3 regions of the Bradyrhizobium sp. CCBAU 45321 genome follow, and region 3 is predicted to be linked to each of the others. Evidence: predicted binding sites of a transcription regulator. Region 3 holds the regulator's gene; each other region holds the start of a gene.
What was found. The regulator PhoB, encoded in region 3, activates phosphate uptake and scavenging genes when phosphate is short. The targets are predictions, from matches to a motif close to TGTCATNNANCTGTCAT.
Positions count from the first base shown of each region.

Region 1: the regulator PhoB is predicted to act here: its motif matches at 3,494-3,510, upstream of ugpB (sn-glycerol-3-phosphate ABC transporter substrate-binding protein UgpB).
Region 2: the regulator PhoB is predicted to act here: its motif matches at 2,307-2,323, upstream of phnC (phosphonate ABC transporter ATP-binding protein).

Region 1 covers NZ_LFKZ01000126.1:213,652-219,158, forward strand. Annotated here, with positions in the region: gene ACM43_RS24410 (sn-glycerol-3-phosphate import ATP-binding protein UgpC) at 1-234, opposite strand, end outside; gene ugpE (sn-glycerol-3-phosphate ABC transporter permease UgpE) at 343-1,191, opposite strand; gene ugpA (sn-glycerol-3-phosphate ABC transporter permease UgpA) at 1,191-2,072, opposite strand; gene ugpB (sn-glycerol-3-phosphate ABC transporter substrate-binding protein UgpB) at 2,123-3,439, opposite strand; gene ACM43_RS24430 (CaiB/BaiF CoA transferase family protein) at 3,845-5,047, opposite strand; gene ACM43_RS24435 (organic hydroperoxide resistance protein) at 5,225-5,507, opposite strand, start outside.
Region 2 covers NZ_LFKZ01000017.1:291,708-297,214, reverse strand. Annotated here, with positions in the region: gene ACM43_RS07425 (DUF1045 domain-containing protein) at 1-369, opposite strand, end outside; gene ACM43_RS07420 (alpha-D-ribose 1-methylphosphonate 5-triphosphate diphosphatase) at 388-1,581, opposite strand; gene ACM43_RS07415 (chloramphenicol acetyltransferase) at 1,578-2,249, opposite strand; gene phnC (phosphonate ABC transporter ATP-binding protein) at 2,424-3,239, shown strand; gene phnD (phosphonate ABC transporter substrate-binding protein) at 3,311-4,219, shown strand; gene phnE (phosphonate ABC transporter, permease protein PhnE) at 4,287-5,174, shown strand; gene phnE (phosphonate ABC transporter, permease protein PhnE) at 5,171-5,507, shown strand, end outside.
Region 3 covers NZ_LFKZ01000130.1:490,663-496,169, forward strand. Annotated here, with positions in the region: gene argF (ornithine carbamoyltransferase) at 1-459, opposite strand, end outside; gene ACM43_RS34870 (aspartate aminotransferase family protein) at 459-1,667, opposite strand; gene ACM43_RS34875 (GcrA family cell cycle regulator) at 2,127-2,639, shown strand; gene phoB (phosphate regulon transcriptional regulator PhoB) at 2,938-3,645, opposite strand; gene phoU (phosphate signaling complex protein PhoU) at 3,668-4,384, opposite strand; gene pstB (phosphate ABC transporter ATP-binding protein PstB) at 4,396-5,217, opposite strand; gene pstA (phosphate ABC transporter permease PstA) at 5,214-5,507, opposite strand, start outside.

The DNA.
Region 1 (5,507 bases), on a different contig from region 3:
AATGTCGCGATCGGCGGGCTCTACTCCGTTGACGATGCGGCCGCCGATGTCGATCTCGCCGCCGGTGACCGTCTCCAGCCCCGCGACCATGCGCAGCAGCGTGGACTTGCCGCAGCCGCTTGGTCCGACCAGCACGCAGAACTGTCCGTCGCCGACATCGACATCGACGCCCTTGATGGCCTCGAAGCCGCCGGGATAGGTCTTGCGGACGCTGCGCAGGGTGACGTTAGCCATGGGTTGCACCAGCGAATAGCGAGTAGGGAATGGCGAATGGGGACTTGTTAGCACGCAACGCGGACGCAGCGACCCCATTCGCCACTCGCCATTCACTATTCGCCATCTTCACTTTTCCGTCTCGACCAGGCCGCGCACGAACAATTTCTGCATGGCGACGACGACGACCACCGGCGGCAGCATGGCCAGCACGGCGGTTGCCATCACGATCGGCCATTCGGTCAGCGCGTCGGTGGTGGTGATCATCTTGCGGATGCCGATCTGGATGGTCTGCATGTCGTCGCGCGTGGTGATCAACAGCGGCCAGAGATATTGATTCCAGCCAAGGATGAACAGGATCACGAACAGCGCCGCCATGTTGGTGCGCGACAGCGGCAAGAGCGTATCCCAGAAGAAGCGGAAGGGGCCGGCGCCGTCGATGCGCGAGGCTTCCAGCAATTCGTCCGGCACCGTCATGAAGAATTGGCGGAACAGCAGCGTCGCGGTGGCCGATGCGATCAGCGGCAGCGACAGGCCGGCATAGCTGTCGAGCATGTGCAGGTCGGCGACGATCTTGTAGGTCGGATAGATGCGCACCTCGACGGGCAGCATCAAAGTGATGAAGATGATCCAGAAGATCGCCATCCGGAACGGAAAGCGGAAATAGACGATCGCATAGGCGGAGATGATCGAGACCGCGATCTTGCCGAGCGCGATCAGCATCGCCATCACCAGCGAGTTCAGCATCATGTTGCCGACCGGCTCGCGGGTGGAGCCGCTCGTGCCGATGAAGATCGTCTTATAGTAGGTTTCGAGAAAATGGCCACCCGGCAGCAGCGACATCTGCCCGTTGGCGATCACCGCGTTGTCCTGGGTTGAGGCCACGAAAGCGAGATAGACCGGGAAGGCGACGATCGCGATCCCGATCCAGAGGATGATATGGGCAATGTAGCGCCGAAAGCCTTCTTCCTCGACCATCAGTAGGTCACCTTGCGTTCGACGAAGCGGAACTGGATGCCCGTCAGCACGATGACCATGATCATCAGGATCACCGATTGCGCCGCGGAGCTGCCGAGGTTGCCGCCGAGCAGGCCGTCGGTATAGACCTTGTAGACCAGCGTCTCCGTCGACTTGCCCGGACCGCCGCGGGTCATGGTGTCGATGATGCCGAACGTGTCGAAGAAGGCGTAGACGATGTTGACGACCAGCAGGAAGAAGATTGTCGGCGACAGCAGCGGGAAGATCACGGTCCAGAACCTGCGCATCGGGCGGGCGCCGTCGATCGCAGCCGCCTCGATCACGCTGCGCGGGATGCTCTGGAGGCCGGCGAGGAAGAACAGGAAGTTGTAGGAGATCTGCTTCCAGGCGGCCGCCATGATGATCAGGGCAGCTGCCTGATTGCCGTCGAGCAGCGGATTCCAGTCGATACCTAGGGTGCGCAAGTAGCGCGCGAGCACGCCGAGCGAAGGGTGCAGCATGAAGATCCAGAGCACGCCGACGACCGGCGGCGCCACCGCATAGGGCCAGATCAGCAGCGTGCGGTAAAGCGTGCCGCCACGCAGCGGCTTGTCGGCCATGACCGCGAGCAGCAGCGCGAATGACAGCGACGAGATCGCGATGGCGAACGAGAAGAAGAAGGTGCGGACGATCGCCTCGAAATAGGCGCGCTCCTTGAACAGGTCGATATAGTTCTCGAACCAGACGAAGCTGGTTGACAGGCCGAAGGCGTCCTGGAGCAGGAAGGACTGGATTACCGCCTGCAAGGCCGGCCAGTAGAAGAATATCAGGACGATCGCGAGCTGCGGCGCAACCAGCGCATAGGGCAACAGCTTCGATTGGAAAATGGCTTGCTTTTGCATGATGCCCGCGGGGGGCGGCAGGCCGGCTGACCGGCCTGCCGCTTGTCGCCTTACTTCACGGCGGTCTTTTCGAACTGGCGCAGCATGGTGTTGCCGCGCTCGACGGCCGCGTCCAGCGCCTGCTTGGCGGTCTTCTTGCCGGCCAGCGCCTGCTCGATCTCCTCCGCCCAGACGTCACGGAGCTGCACCATGTTGCCGAGGCGCAGGCCGCGCGAATTCTCGGTCGGCTCCTTGTTGGTCAGCTCGAGCAGCGGCGTTTCGAGATAGGGCTGGTCCTTGTAGAAGCCATCCGCCTTGGCCTTGTCATAGGCCGCCTTGGTGATCGGCAGATAGCCCGAGGCCTTGTGGATGTAGACTTGGCGATCGGTGTCCGAGAGGAAGGAGAAGAATTTGGCGACGCCCTTGTACTCGTCGGCCGACTTGCCGCCCATCACCCAGAGCGAGGCACCGCCGATGATCGAGTTCTGCGGCGCGCCCTTGGCGTCCGGGTAATAGGGCATCGGCACCGCGGTGAAGGCGAACTTGGCCTGCGCCTTGACGTTGCCGAAGAACGCCGACGAGGTCAGGTAGAGCGGGCATTCACCCGACGTGAAGCGGCCTTCGCCGGTGTTGGTGCGGCCGGCATAGTCGTAGGTCTTGTCCTTCTGGAGCTCGACCAGATTTTCGAGATGCTTGACCTGGAGCGGACCGCTGAAGGACAGCACGGTGTCGAAACCGTCGAGGCCGTTGGCCTTGCTGGCGAGCGGCACGTTGTGCCAGGCGGAGAGCTGCTCGAGATTGACCCAGGTGACCCAGGAGTTGGAGAAGCCGCAGGTGGCGTGCCCGGCCGCCTTCAGCTTCTTGGCGGCGTCGAATACTTCGGGCCAGGTCTTCGGGATCTCGACATTCGCTTTCTTCAGCGCGTCGAGATTGACCCACATCACCGTCGAGGACGAGTTGAACGGGAAGGACAGCATCTCGCCCTTCGAGGTCGAGTAGTAGCCGGTGATCGCGGGCAAGTAGGCCTTCGGATCGAACTTCTCGCCGGTCTCGGCCATCAGCTTGTAGACCGGCTTCACGGCGCCGGTGGCCGCCATCATGGTGGCGGTGCCGACCTCGAACACCTGCATGATGTGCGGCGCGTTGCCGGCGCGGAACGCGGCGATGCCGGCGTTCATCGTATCGGCGTAGTTGCCCTTGTAGGTCGGGATCACCTTGTAGTCGCTCTGCGTGGTGTTGAAATCGTTGGCGAGCCTGACGATGACGTCGTTATTGGCGCCGGTCATGGCGTGCCACCACTGGATTTCGGTTACCGCGAGTGCCGGCGAGGCGCCGAGACCAATTGTGAGTGCGACGGCCGCCGCCGTGCCAAAATGTCGAAGAGCCATCAAGAACCTCCCTTGCCCGTCACTAAAAAGAAGCGCTTGCGCTAGCAGCGCCATATGACGTTCACATGACTGTGTAAGCGGGAGAAACGAAAGCAGCAAGCGCGGCCAGATGGGAAGTCGTCAAATAGGCCAAGACGGAGCCGTCAGCCAACTCCGTTCGCGCTGCACATACGTGCGCGCGCCGCAGTGCGGCATCGGTTGATGCGGAGTAATTAGCCGCGGGCTCAGAAACCTCTCCCGCTTGCGGGAGAGGTCGGCGCGTCCGGGCGATGCGAAGCATCGTCCCGCGCGCCGGGTGAAGGTTCTATCCTCTAGGGGGATTGTCCCCAATGCGGAGGCACCCTCTCCCCAACCCTCTCCCGCAAGCGGGAGAGGGAGCGCACCACCGTTGACGCTCGCCTTAGCTCAGCGTTTCCGCTCGGGACCGCAGACCGTGCCCTTTTCGACCATCGCGTCGATCTCGGCCTTGGAGTAGCCGAACTCGCCCAGCACCTCGGCCGCGTGCTGGCTGAATTTCGGCGGCACGCGGCGCAGGCTCGGCTTGCTGCGATCGAGCCGGATCGGCGAGGCCACGCCCTTGTACCAGTCCTTCTCGATAATATCGCCACGCGCGATCGTGTGCGGGTTCGTCAACGCCTGGTCGATCTTCTGCACCGGCCCCGCGGGCAGGCCCGCCGCGAGCAGGCGGTTGCACAGCGGCTCGGCCTCGTGCTGGCTGAACACGGCGGCAAGCTCGGCGCGCAGTGCCTCGCGATTGGCGATGCGGTCCTTGTTACGGGCAAAGCGTGGATCGGTGCCGAGCTCGGGCTTGCCGATCTCTTTCGCCAGCTTGCGGAAGGTGCCGTCATTGCCGACGCCGATGAAGATGTTGTCGGTCTTGGTCGGAAAGATCGCGTAAGGGACGAGGTTCGGATGCTCGTTGCCGGTGAGACCAGGCGGCTTGCCATGCATGAAATAATTCGCGGTGTGCGGATGCATGATGGCAAGGCCGGTCTCGTACAGCGTCGTCTCCAGGAACTGGCCCTTGCCCGACCGCTGCCGCTCCGACAGCGCCATCAGGATGCCGATCGCCGCATAAAGTCCGGTGGTGATGTCGACCAAGGGCACGCCGATCCGCATCGGCCCGCTCTCGGGCGAGCCGGTCGCCGCGATCATGCCGGTCATGGCCTGGATGATGGCATCATAGCCGGGGTTGCCGCCGCGCGGGCCGTCGGCGCCGAAGCCGCAGATCCGGCAATGCACGAGGCGGGGATATTTCTTGCTGAGGACGTCGTTGCCGATGCCCCATTTCTCCAGCGTGCCCGGCTTGAAATTCTCGATCAGGACGTCGGCGGTCTCCAGCATCTTGAGCAGCACGATTCGGCCGCCCTCGGAGGCGAGGTCGAGGCCGATCGAGCGCTTGTTGCGGTTGATGCCGACGAAATAGGCCGCATCCTCTTCGTGGAACGGAGGGCCCCATTCGCGCACCTCGTCGCCCGCGGGCGGCTCGACCTTGATCACGTCGGCGCCGTGGTCGGCGAGGATCTGGGTGCAGTAGGGACCGCCGAGCACGCGCGTGAGATCGATGACGCGCAGTCCGCTCATGGCGCCCGTTGCTGCTTCAGTCATGCCTTCGCTTCCCTGTGTCGATCATTGGATCACAGGCCTAGCGAGGTTTGTTTGCGCCAGCAATGGCGCCGAGCGTGGAGCCGTATGCGCCGCCGTGCAGCCATGCCGCGGGGTGGCAAATTTCCTCGTAAGTGGCCGGCCCGAGGAGGCCCCGGGCCAGCCGATCCGCGCTGCCGATCAGACCACCGTCAGGCGAACGTCAACGTTGCCGCGCGTGGCATTGGAGTACGGGCACACCTGGTGCGCCTTCGCCACCAGCGCCTCGGCATCTGCACGGGCAAGGCCCGGCAGCGAGACCGCAAGGTCGATATCGAGGCCGAAGCCGCCCTCGGAGCGAGGGCCGATGCCGACGGTCGAGGTGACCGAGGCATCCGCAGGCACCTTCGGGCCGCCCTGCGAGGCCACGAACTTCATCGCGCCGATGAAGCAGGCGGCATAGCCGGCCGCGAACAGCTGCTCG
Region 2 (5,507 bases), on a different contig from region 3:
AAGCTGTTGGAGAGCCTCGACCGGCTCGGCCGGAATGACGGCAATGAAGCCGCTGATGGCATCGACCACCGGTCGGATCGCCGGGATCGGACGTGTCCTGCCCGCGAAGGCCGAGCAGGCGGCCAGCAGCTCGGCTTCGGTCTTGCCAGGCGCCAGCGCCATCGGCGCCTTCAGCGTGGCGTGAAAGCCGTATTGGCGGGGATCGGCGCTGACCTCGCGCCAGTCCGGCGCGGCCTGCAGCGCTTGTTGCGGAAACGGCAGCTCGTCTCCGGTATAGGCGTCATAGCCGAGCAGCTCGGCGCCGAAGCGGGAGAGGGCGCTGTCGCGGCCTGCGGCATAGTAGATCGCGTAGCGGGGGAAACCTGTCATTGCCTCAGCATAACCAATTTACGCCGCGACGACAGCCTCGCGCGGCGTCGCCATTGCGGTGAGCAGCCGCGTCGCGTCGGTGAGATGCACGAGCCTGCCGCCTGAGATCACCGCGATCAGCCGCGGCCGCAGCTCGACGCTGTCGTCGACGAGGAGAATGTCGGCGCGGCGTCCCTCCGCGAGCAGGCCGCGATCGGTGAGGCCGGTTGCCCGCGCCGGGCCGGCGGAGATTAGATCCCAGGCCTGAGCCAGCGGCACCACGCCATCGGCGGCCAGGCGGAACGCGGCGAGCAGCTGCGCGGGATAGTAATAGTCCGACGCCAGCACCGAGCAGAGCCCCTTTGCGATCATGTCGGATGCCCTGGTCCAGCCGGTGTGGCTGCCGCCGCGCACGACGTTCGGCGCGCCGTAGACGATGGCATCGCCGTGGCCGGCCGCTGCGCGCGCCGTCTCCTCGTTGATCGGAAACTCCGCGATCAAGGCGCCGAGCTCGCGAAAGTCCCGGCGCATCGCCGGGCTCGAATCGTCGTGCGAGAGCATCCTCACCTTGGCGGTGCGGGCCGCGGCGGCCAGGCGTGACACCGAGGCGGGCACCTCGTCGGCGCGCGAGACCACGCGCTTGACCAGCCGGTCGAATTCTTCACTCGACAGCCCGGTGCGCTCCACCATGCGGTTGCGTTTGCGCGGCTTGGCCATGTCGGCGACGGTGCCGTCCATGTGGTCGTTGAATGCGAGCAGGTCGACGCGGCCCTCGGCCAGCCACCGTGCGATCTCGGCTTCGGCATCGAGATTGTAGGTCTCGTGCCGCAGGTGGAAGCGGGTGTCAGCGGCGAATTGCGGACGCTGCCGCTCGATCGCCTCCATCAGGCCGCGTGCATTGTCGGCGCTGCGCAGGCCCGGCTCCCACGAGCAGGTCGTGGCGTGAAACACGGTGGTGATGCCGTTGCTGATCGCCTGGCGGTCGCTGTCGGCGAGCGCAACGTCGATCGGAAAGTCGACGCCGGCGCGCGGCATCATCTGGCGCTCGAAGGCATCGCCGTGCAGATCGACGATGCCGGGCAGCACCAGCAGGCCACGGGCATCCAGCGCCAGCCGCGCCCGGCCGCGAGAGGCGTCGACCTTTGCAATGTCTGTTCCGGAGACGAGAAGAGATGTTTCGGCGAGCTCGGCGCCGATCAGGGCCCGGCCGCCTTCGATGAATATGTCTGTCACGCGACCGCGCTTCGTTTGCTGGCAGGAGAATTGGCGAGTGAGCTCGCTTTTGCTTCGTATGCCGAGAGGAAATCTTCAATCCCGAGCTTGCGGAAATTGGGCAGCGCCTCGCGCAACTTGTCGTGATCCCAGTCCCACCAGGCAAGCCTTGCGAGCCGTCCGGCGATCTCCTCCGAGAACCGCCGCCGCACGATGCGGGCCGGATTGCCGGCGACGATGCTGTAGGCCGGCACGTCCTTGGTGACGATCGCGCCGGCGGCGATCACCGCGCCGGTGCCGATGTTGCGGCCCGGCAGCACGATCGCGCCATGGCCGATCCAGACGTCATGACCGATATGAACGTGATGCTGCCGGCGCCACTCGAAGAACTCGAGATCGTCGCTCTCACCCTCGAAATAGGCGCTGGATCGGTAAGTGAAATGCGCCTGAGTGGCGCGATGCATCGGATGGTTGCCGGGATTGATGCGGGTCATCGCCGCGATCGAGCAGAATTTGCCGATGGTGGTGTAGGTGATCTGCGCATCGTTCACGACATAGGAATAATCGCCCATCGCCACTTCATGCAGGATCGTGCGCGCGCCGACTTCGGTGTAGGCGCCGAGCCTGGTCTCATGCAGCTTGGCCGAGGGATCGACGGTCGGCTGAACCGAAAGAGCTTTGGCGGCCATGTTGCATCCGAAGTGCGAGGGCGGGCGTCTCTCTTCGAGCGGCCGGATGACGATGTCATGACAAACAGATGACAGGGGATGATGCGCGTAGGATGGCCGCACTGCAGCAGCGCTGTCACACAAGTGTTAAGCGCCGGCGTTAGCGGTTGGCTCCAGCTACTCTGGAGCTCCTGTATGCTGGTGATTGAAGGCCTGACGTGTCGCTTCGGCGCGAAAGCCGCGGTGGACGATGCTTCGTTTCAAGTTTCCCCGGGCGGCTTCGTCGGGGTGATCGGGCGATCCGGCGCCGGCAAGTCGACATTGCTGCGGTCCATCAACCGGCTGGTGACGCCGAGCGGAGGACGCATCCTGTTCGACGGCGTCGACGTCACCTCGCTGCGCGGCAGGGAGCTGCGGCAGTGGCGCGCCCGCTCGGCGATGATCTTCCAGCAGTTCAACCTGGTCGGCCGCCTCGACGTGCTCACCAATGTGCTGATGGGGCGGCTGTCGACGGTGCCGACATGGCGATCGCTGCTGCAGCTTTGGCCCGAAGAAGACAAGGCCGTCGCGATGTCGGCGCTTGAGCAGTTCGACATGGCTGCCATCGCGGCCCAGCGCGCCGACCACCTCTCGGGCGGTCAGCAGCAACGCGTGGCGATCGCGCGGGCGCTGGTTCAGCAGCCCGACATCATCCTTGCCGACGAGCCGATCGCCTCGCTCGATCCCCGCAACACCAAGATCGTGATGGATGCGCTTCTGCGCATCAACAAGCATTTCGGTATCACGGTGCTCTGCAACCTGCATTCGCTCGATCTCGCCCGCAGCTATTGCGACCGCCTGATCGGGATGGCCGCGGGGCGGGTCGTGTTCGACGGCGCGCCGGCGGCCTTGACCGACCATATCGCGCGCGAGCTGTACGATCTCGAGGCGAATGAAGTCATGGATGTTGCGCCCCGGGATGCATCGGTCGGCACGGCAGTTCCTGCCTTCGGCACGGTTGCCGCGGCCTGATCGCCGCTTCAAATCGAGCCCAGCGTAGAGCCGGAGCTCGACAGTTGCATAACCTTGAAATGGGAGACGTCATGATAGACCGTCGTACGATCGTTGCCGCTGCGGCGGCCCTGGCATTTTCAGTTTCGGCCGCTGCGGCGCAGGACTGGAAGGCAAAATATCCTGAGCTGATCTTCGCAAAAGTTCCCGACGAGAATGCCTCCGGCACCACTAACCGCTGGACGCCTCTGACGGAGTACCTGTCCCGCGAGCTTGGAACCAAGGTCACGCTGCGGATTGCCAATGACTACGCCGCAGTGATCGAAGGTCAGCGTGCAGGAAACATTCACATCGCGATGTACGGCCCGGCGTCCTACGCGCGTGCCTACATCGTTGGCGCGAAGGTCGAACCGTTCGCTATCGAGGTGAACGGCGACGGCACCAAGGGCTATTACTCGGTTCTCTATGTCAAGAGCGATTCGAGCTACAAGGACATCAAGGACCTGCAAGGCAAGAACCTCTGCCTCGTTGATCCCAATTCGACTTCCGGCAACAACGTGCCGCGTTTCGCGATGAACAAGATGGGCATCGACCCGGAAAAGTTCTTCGCCAAGGTGGTCTACTCGGGGAGCCACGAAAACGCAGTGATCGGGCTTTCGCAGGGCACCTGCGACGCGGCGTTCAACTGGTGGAACGATGAGAAGGAATCGAACCTGCTCCGGATGGAACGGAAGGGCATGGCGAAGGCCGCGGATTTCAAGATCATCATGAAGTCCGAGCAGATTGTGAACTCGCCGATGGCCTATCTCGGCAGCCTGCCTGACGACCTCAAGGCGGCGATCAAGAAAGCCGTGCTGGAAATTGCGGTGAAGGACAAGGCCGCTTTCGACAAGATCTACGAGGGGAAGCAATTGCCCTACGTCGAGGTCGACCACAAGGCGTATGAGGCCGTGATCGAACTGACCAAGTTTGTCGACAGCATTCGCAAGCAGAAATCCTGAGGGAAACGAAGGGTTGGACAAGACGGGCAGATCGCACGATCTGGCCGTCGGCTCTTCCGAACATCCCATGCGAACAGCAGTTCCCGAATTCCCGGAAGCCAGGCTGCGTGAGCTTGCCGATCGCTATGCGGCTGCAATTGCCGCCAAGCGCCGGCGCGTATGGCTCGGTGCCGCCGTCCTGATCGCCGTTGCTATTGCCGCGGGCTGGATGGGCGAGGTCAGTCTTGGAAATTTTGTCGAGAACTTCTGGCGCTTCCCGGCCTATTTCGTCAGCATCGCACCCAAATTTTCGTTCGCGACCGCATGGAGCGATTTGGCGGACTGGCTGTGGGGGTTGCCGCGCTGGACACGGCTTCTCGGGGATACGTTGCTGATCGCATATATGGGCACCCTCTCGGGTGCGCTGTGCGGTTTCGCACTTTGCTTCCTCGCCTCGGCCAATCTCGTGAAATCAGGAACGACTGTTTTCGTCACCCGGCGCGTCCTGGAATTTTTCAGGACCGTGCCGGAGATCGTGTTTGCCCTGATCTTCGTGCTGGCCTTTGGTCTCGGGCCGCTGCCGGGCGTTCTGGCCATTGCAATCCATACCGCCGGAGCGTTGGGCAAGCAGTTCGCCGAGGTTGTCGAGAACATCGACAGCAAGCCGGTCGAAGGGGTGGCGGCAAGCGGGGGCAGCTGGGTTCAGGTTGTTCGGTTCGGCGCGTTGCCTCAAGTCCTTTCGAACTTCGTGAGCTATGCCTTGCTCAGGTTCGAGATCAACGTGCGTGGCGCTGCCGTGATGGGCTTCGTCGGCGCCGGCGGGATCGGCCAGGATCTGATCGAGGCGGTTCGCAAGTTCTACTTCACCGACGTCAGCGCCATCCTGTTGCTCATCGTCCTTACCGTCATGTTGATCGACTTCCTGACGGAACGGTTGCGACACCGCCTGCTCGGGCTGGAGGGAAGCACCCGATGAGCTCCTTCAGTTTTGAAAACCGGGCCGGCATTGCCGAACGGTATCCCGACGTCTTCCGGACCGATTGGTGGCAGCGGGGAAGGATCGCAATACTCGTCGGCGGGGCGGTCGGGCTGTTCCTGTTCGGGATCGTCCAGCTCGATATTCCCTTTAACCGGCTCTCCCAAGGCATGGTCAGGCTGGGCGAATTCGTCCAGCTCATGTTGCCGCCCAATCCGGGTTCTTGGGCGGAGGTTCTGAAATATCTGCATGCGCTCGGAGAGACGGTGTCGATCGCGTTTCTCGGCACGCTGGGCGGCGCGCTGCTCGCGCTGCCGGTATCCCTGCTGGCGG
Region 3 (5,507 bases):
GCCGCGATGTTCCTCATAGGTCATGAGGTCGGCCATCACCTGGCAGGGATGCGAACGCCGCGTCAGGCCGTTGATGACGGGCACGGTGGCGTTGGCCGCGAGCTCCAGCAGCGCATCGTGGTTGAGGATGCGGATCATGATGGCGTCGACATAGCGCGACAGCACCCGCGCGGTGTCGGCGATGGTCTCGCCGCGGCCGAGCTGCATCTCGGCGCCGGTGAGCATGATCGCCTCGCCGCCGAGCTGGCGCATGCCGACGTCGAACGAGACGCGGGTGCGGGTCGAGGGACGCTCGAAGATCATCGCCAGCGTCTTGCCCTCGAGCGGCCTGACCGGCTGCTGCGCCTTCTGCTTCGCCTTCATGGCGGAAGAGGCGGCGAGCATGCTCTTGAGCTCAGACAGCGGCAGCTCGTTGATGTCCAGGAAGTGCTTGGGAGCTTTGTTGGGCGTCGTGCTCATCAGCTTGCCGCCCGCTTGGTCTGGCTGGAGGAGATCGCAGCACAGGCGCGCTCGAGCCGGCCGACGCTGTCCTCGATCTCCGCTTCGGTGACGATCAGGGGCGGCAGGAAGCGCACGACATTGTCGCCGGCCCCGACGGTGAGCAGCTTTTCGGCGCGCAGCGCCGCGACGAGATCGCCCGACGGCACCACGGCCTTGATGCCGATCAGGAGGCCCTCGCCGCGAACCTCGCTGACGACATCAGGGTGACGATCGATCACGGAGGCGAGCTTCTGCTTGAGCAGCAGCGACATCTTCTGCACGTGGTCGAAAAAGCCGGGCTTGAGCATGACGTCGAGCACGGCGTTGGCAGCCGAGATCGCGAGCGGATTGCCGCCGAAGGTCGAGCCGTGCGAGCCGGGCCCCATGCCGGCGGCCGCATCCGCGGTCGCCAGCACCGCGCCGATCGGAAAGCCGCCGCCGAGCGCCTTGGCGAGCGACATCACGTCCGGTGTGACGCCGGTGCGCTTGTAGGCAAAGAGCTCGCCGGTGCGGCCCATGCCGGTCTGCACCTCGTCGAAGGCGAGCAACAGGCCGCGCTCGTTGCAGAGCTCGCGCAGCGCCCTCAGGAAGGCGTGAGGTGCAGAACGAACGCCACCCTCGCCCTGGATCGGCTCGATGAGAATGCCGGCGGTGTGCGGACCGATCGCCTTCTTCACGGCGTCGAGGTCGCCATGCGGCACCTGATCGAAGCCGTCCATCGGCGGGCCGAAGCCCTCGAGATATTTTGCAGATCCGGTGGCGGCGAGCGTCGCCAGCGTGCGGCCATGGAAGGCACCCTCGAAGGTGATCATGCGGTAACGCTCCGGATGCCCCTTGGAGAAGTGATGGTGGCGCACCAGCTTGATCACGCCTTCCAGCGCCTCGGCGCCGGAATTGCAGAAGAACACGAAGTCCGCAAAGCTCTCATTGCAGAGGCGGCTTGCGAGCTTTTCGCCATCAGGGCTCTGGAACAGGTTCGACATGTGCCAGAGCTTGGTCGCCTGCTCCTGCAATGCCTTGACCAGCGCGGGATGGACATGGCCGAGCGCATTCACCGCCACGCCCGAGGTGAAATCGAGATAGCGATCGCCGTTGGTCGCGATCAGCCAGCAGCCTTCGCCGCGCTCGAAACCGAGGTCGGCCCTGGCGAAAACGGGGAGCAAATGCGGCGCTGCGCTGTTAGTCATGACATCACTTGAATGTTGCGGACGGTGTGAGGCATGCATTGCGCGACGCACCATCAACCGGCCCCGGAAAACGAAACGTGCCGCCTTTTAAGGGCGGCACGTGCCACTATCTTATGCCTGGCAAGACGGGTGTCAATGCCGCCCGGAAAGCCTCGCGAAACGCTGATTCCGTAGTCTTGCGGTGCCGATTTTGCGGGTTTTTCACCACGGAACATGTGGAAGCGAGTCGGCGGACTCTTGCGCGGGAGTCACGCCATATTGTAGCGTTTGGACTGTCAGATACGACATCTCGTGCAGCAGTTCTGATCCCAGAAGTCCTCATGTACCGGCGTAAACGTTCGGGCGTCTTGAGCGCGCCCGGCGAGCCTTAAGGGATTCTGACGGCACGGGTTTTTCAAGGCTAAAGCATTCGCTGCGAAGGCCCCAGGATGGCAGGCGCGCAGCGAGGGAAAGGGTGCAATGACGGTTTTGACCTGGTCCGATGATCGCGTCGAGCAGCTGAAGAAGCTCTGGGAGGCCGGACTTTCGGCCAGCCAGATCGCGGCGGAGCTCGGCAATGTGACCCGCAATGCCGTGATCGGCAAGGTGCACCGGCTCGGCCTGTCCGGCCGCGCCAAGAGCCCTTCATCGGCAGCGCCGCGGCCGCGCAAGGCACGGCCCGCGCAGCACATGATGCGGGTGACCCGCCCCGTCGCGCGCGGCAACACCGCGCTGGCGCAGGCCTTCGAGGTCGAGTTGGAAGCCGAGCCGGTTACCTACGACAACGTGGTGCCGATGAGCCAGCGGCTGTCGCTGCTGGAATTGAACGAGGCGACCTGCCACTGGCCGGTCGGCGATCCCTCGAGCCCGGATTTCTTCTTCTGCGGCGGCAAGGCGCTCTCAGGCCTGCCCTACTGCGCCCAGCATTCGCGCGTGGCCTATCAGCCCGCAGCGGATCGCCGGCGTGCACCGGCGAAGCCAGGCACGCGGTGAATTTGCGGTATTCCCTGATCAACAAGCTTGATCACCAAGCTTGATCGCCAAGACTGCAGCCGTCATACGATGACGGCTCCACCCACTCGGTGTCATCCCCGCGAACGCGGGGATCCATAGCCACAGGGCGCAATTGTTGCGCGAGATGGTCACTCCGAGTCTTCGCCAAACCACGCCTTGTGGCTAATCGCGACGAGCGCAAGCGCTCGCGCTGAGATCCCGGGCTCGCGCTGCGCGCGCCCGGGGATGACGGTCGAGATCGGCGCCGCAGTTCGCCAAACCAGCTGTCGCTGGCGCTTTATGTCTGCTCAGCCTTCGCGAAACGATCGTCCAGCGCGTAGCCGGCGCCGCGGACGGTGCGGATCGGGTCCTGCTCGCGGCCGAGATTGAGCAGCTTGCGCAGGCGGCCGATATGGACGTCGACGGTGCGCTCGTCGATGTAGATGTCGCGGCCCCAGACGCTGTCGAGCAGCTGCTCGCGCGAGAACACGCGGCCGGGATGCTCCAGGAAGAACTCCAGCAGGCGATATTCGGTCGGGCCGAGATCGATCGGCCGGCCCGAGCGCGCCACCCGGCGCTTGTCGCGGTCGAGCTCGATATCGCCATAGGCGAGCACGGTGGCGAGGCGCTCGGGGCTGGCACGCCGCAAGAGGCCCTTCACGCGCGCGAGCAGCTCCGGCACCGAGAACGGCTTGACGATGTAGTCATCCGCGCCGGTCGCAAGCCCGCGCACCCGCTCGCTCTCCTCGCCGCGCGCGGTGAGCATGATGATCGGCAGCTGCTTGGTCTCGGGACGGGTCCGAAGCCGCCGGCACAGCTCGATGCCCGACAGGCCCGGCAGCATCCAGTCGAGCACGATCAGATCGGGAATGTGCTCCTTGAGGCGGGTGTCGGCGTCATCGCCGCGCATCACCGTCTCGACGTCATAGCCGTCGCCTTCGAGGTTGTAGCGGAGAAGCTCGGTGAGAGCTTCCTCGTCCTCAACCACCATAATGCGTGCGCCCATGTGGTCGTCGCTCCTTAAGTCGTCAGGTGTTCGGCACCGTCGTGGCGAAGGTCGTCATGTCGCCCTTCGGCCGCTTGTCAGTGATCGCCTGGCCCTCGATCATGTAGAACACGGTCTCGGCGATGTTGGTGGCGTGGTCGCCGATCCGCTCGATGTTCTTGGCACAGAACATCAGGTGGATGCAGAACGAGATGTTGCGCGGATCCTCCATCATGTAGGTGAGGAGCTCGCGGAACAGCGAGGTGCAGATGGCGTCGACTTCCTCGTCGCCCTTCCACACCGCCATCGCCGCCGGCAGGTCGTGCGCGGCATAGGCGTCCAGCACCGACTTGACCTGCTGCTGCACGAGGTCGGTCATGTGCTCCAGGCCGCGGAACAGCTTGAGCGGATGGAAATCCGTCTCCAGCGCCGCGACGCGCTTGCCCATGTTCTTGGCGAGATCGCCGATGCGCTCGAGATCGGTCGCAACGCGCATGGCGCCGACGATCTCGCGCAGGTCGACGGCCATCGGCTGGCGGCGGGCGATGGTGAGCACGGCGCGCTCCTCGATGCGCTTCTGCAGCGCGTCGAGCTCGGCGTCGGTGGCGACCACGCGCTGGCCGAGCGCGACGTCGCGGCGGATCAGCGCGTCGACGGAATCGACGATCATGCGCTCGGCGATGCCGCCCATCTCGGCGACAAGGCGGGTGAGCTCCTGAAGATCGCTGTCGAAGGCCTTTACGGTATGTTCAGAACCCATGTTCCGTCTCCTCAGCCGAACCGGCCGGTGATGTAATCCTGCGTGCGCCGATCGCTCGGCGACGTGAAGATCTTGCTGGTGTCATCGAACTCGATCAACTCGCCGAGATACATGAAGGCGGTCTTGTCGGAGACGCGCGCCGCCTGCTGCATGTTGTGGGTCACGATCGCGATCGTGTAGTTCTCGGACAATTCCTGGATCAGCTCTTCGACCTTGGCGGTCGAGATCGGGTCGAGCGCCGAGCAAGGCTCGTCGAACAAGATCACCTCGGGCCGCACCGCGACGGTGCGGGCGATGCAGAGGCGCTGCTGCTGGCCGCCGGAGAGCGACAGGCCGGAGGCATTGAGCTTGTCCTTGACCTCGTTCCACAGCGCGCCGCCGCGCAGCGCCTTCTCGACGCGGCCGTCCATCTCGGACTTGGAGATCTTCTCGTAGAGACGAATGCCGAAGGCGATGTTCTCGTAGATCGTCATCGGGAACGGCGTCGGCTTCTGGAACACCATGCCGACCCGGGCACGGAGCAGGTTGAGGTCGAGCTTGGGGTCGAGGATGTTGGTATGGTCGAGCAACAGCTGACCGTCTGCGCGCTGGCCCGGATAGAGGTCGTACATCCGGTTGAAGATGCGCAGCAGGGTGGACTTGCCGCAGCCGGACGGGCCGATGAACGCCGTGACGCGGTTGGTGCCGAGCGCCAGGTTGATGTTCTTCAGCGCGTGGTGATCACCGTAGTAGAAGTTGAGGTTGCGCGCGGTGACCTTGGCGGGCGCCTCGGGCAACGGCTGCGAACCGGGATGAACGGTCGGTGCGCTGACGGAAACAGACATTTCACTCATTTTGCAGTCCTCTCGGCGCCAAGGATGCGCGCGCCAATGTTAAGGGCAAGCACGGTCAGGGTGATCAGCAGCGCGCCGCTCCAGGCGAGTTGCTTCCAATATTCGTAGGGGCTCTGCACGAAGTTGTTGATGGTGACAGGCAGGTTCGCCATCGTCTTGTCCAGGCCGAGGCTGAAGAACTGGTTCGACAGCGCCGTGAACAACAGCGGCGCGGTCTCGCCGGCGACCCGGGCGGTGGCGAGCAGCACGCCGGTGATGAGGCCGGCGCGCGCCGCACGGTACGCGATTCG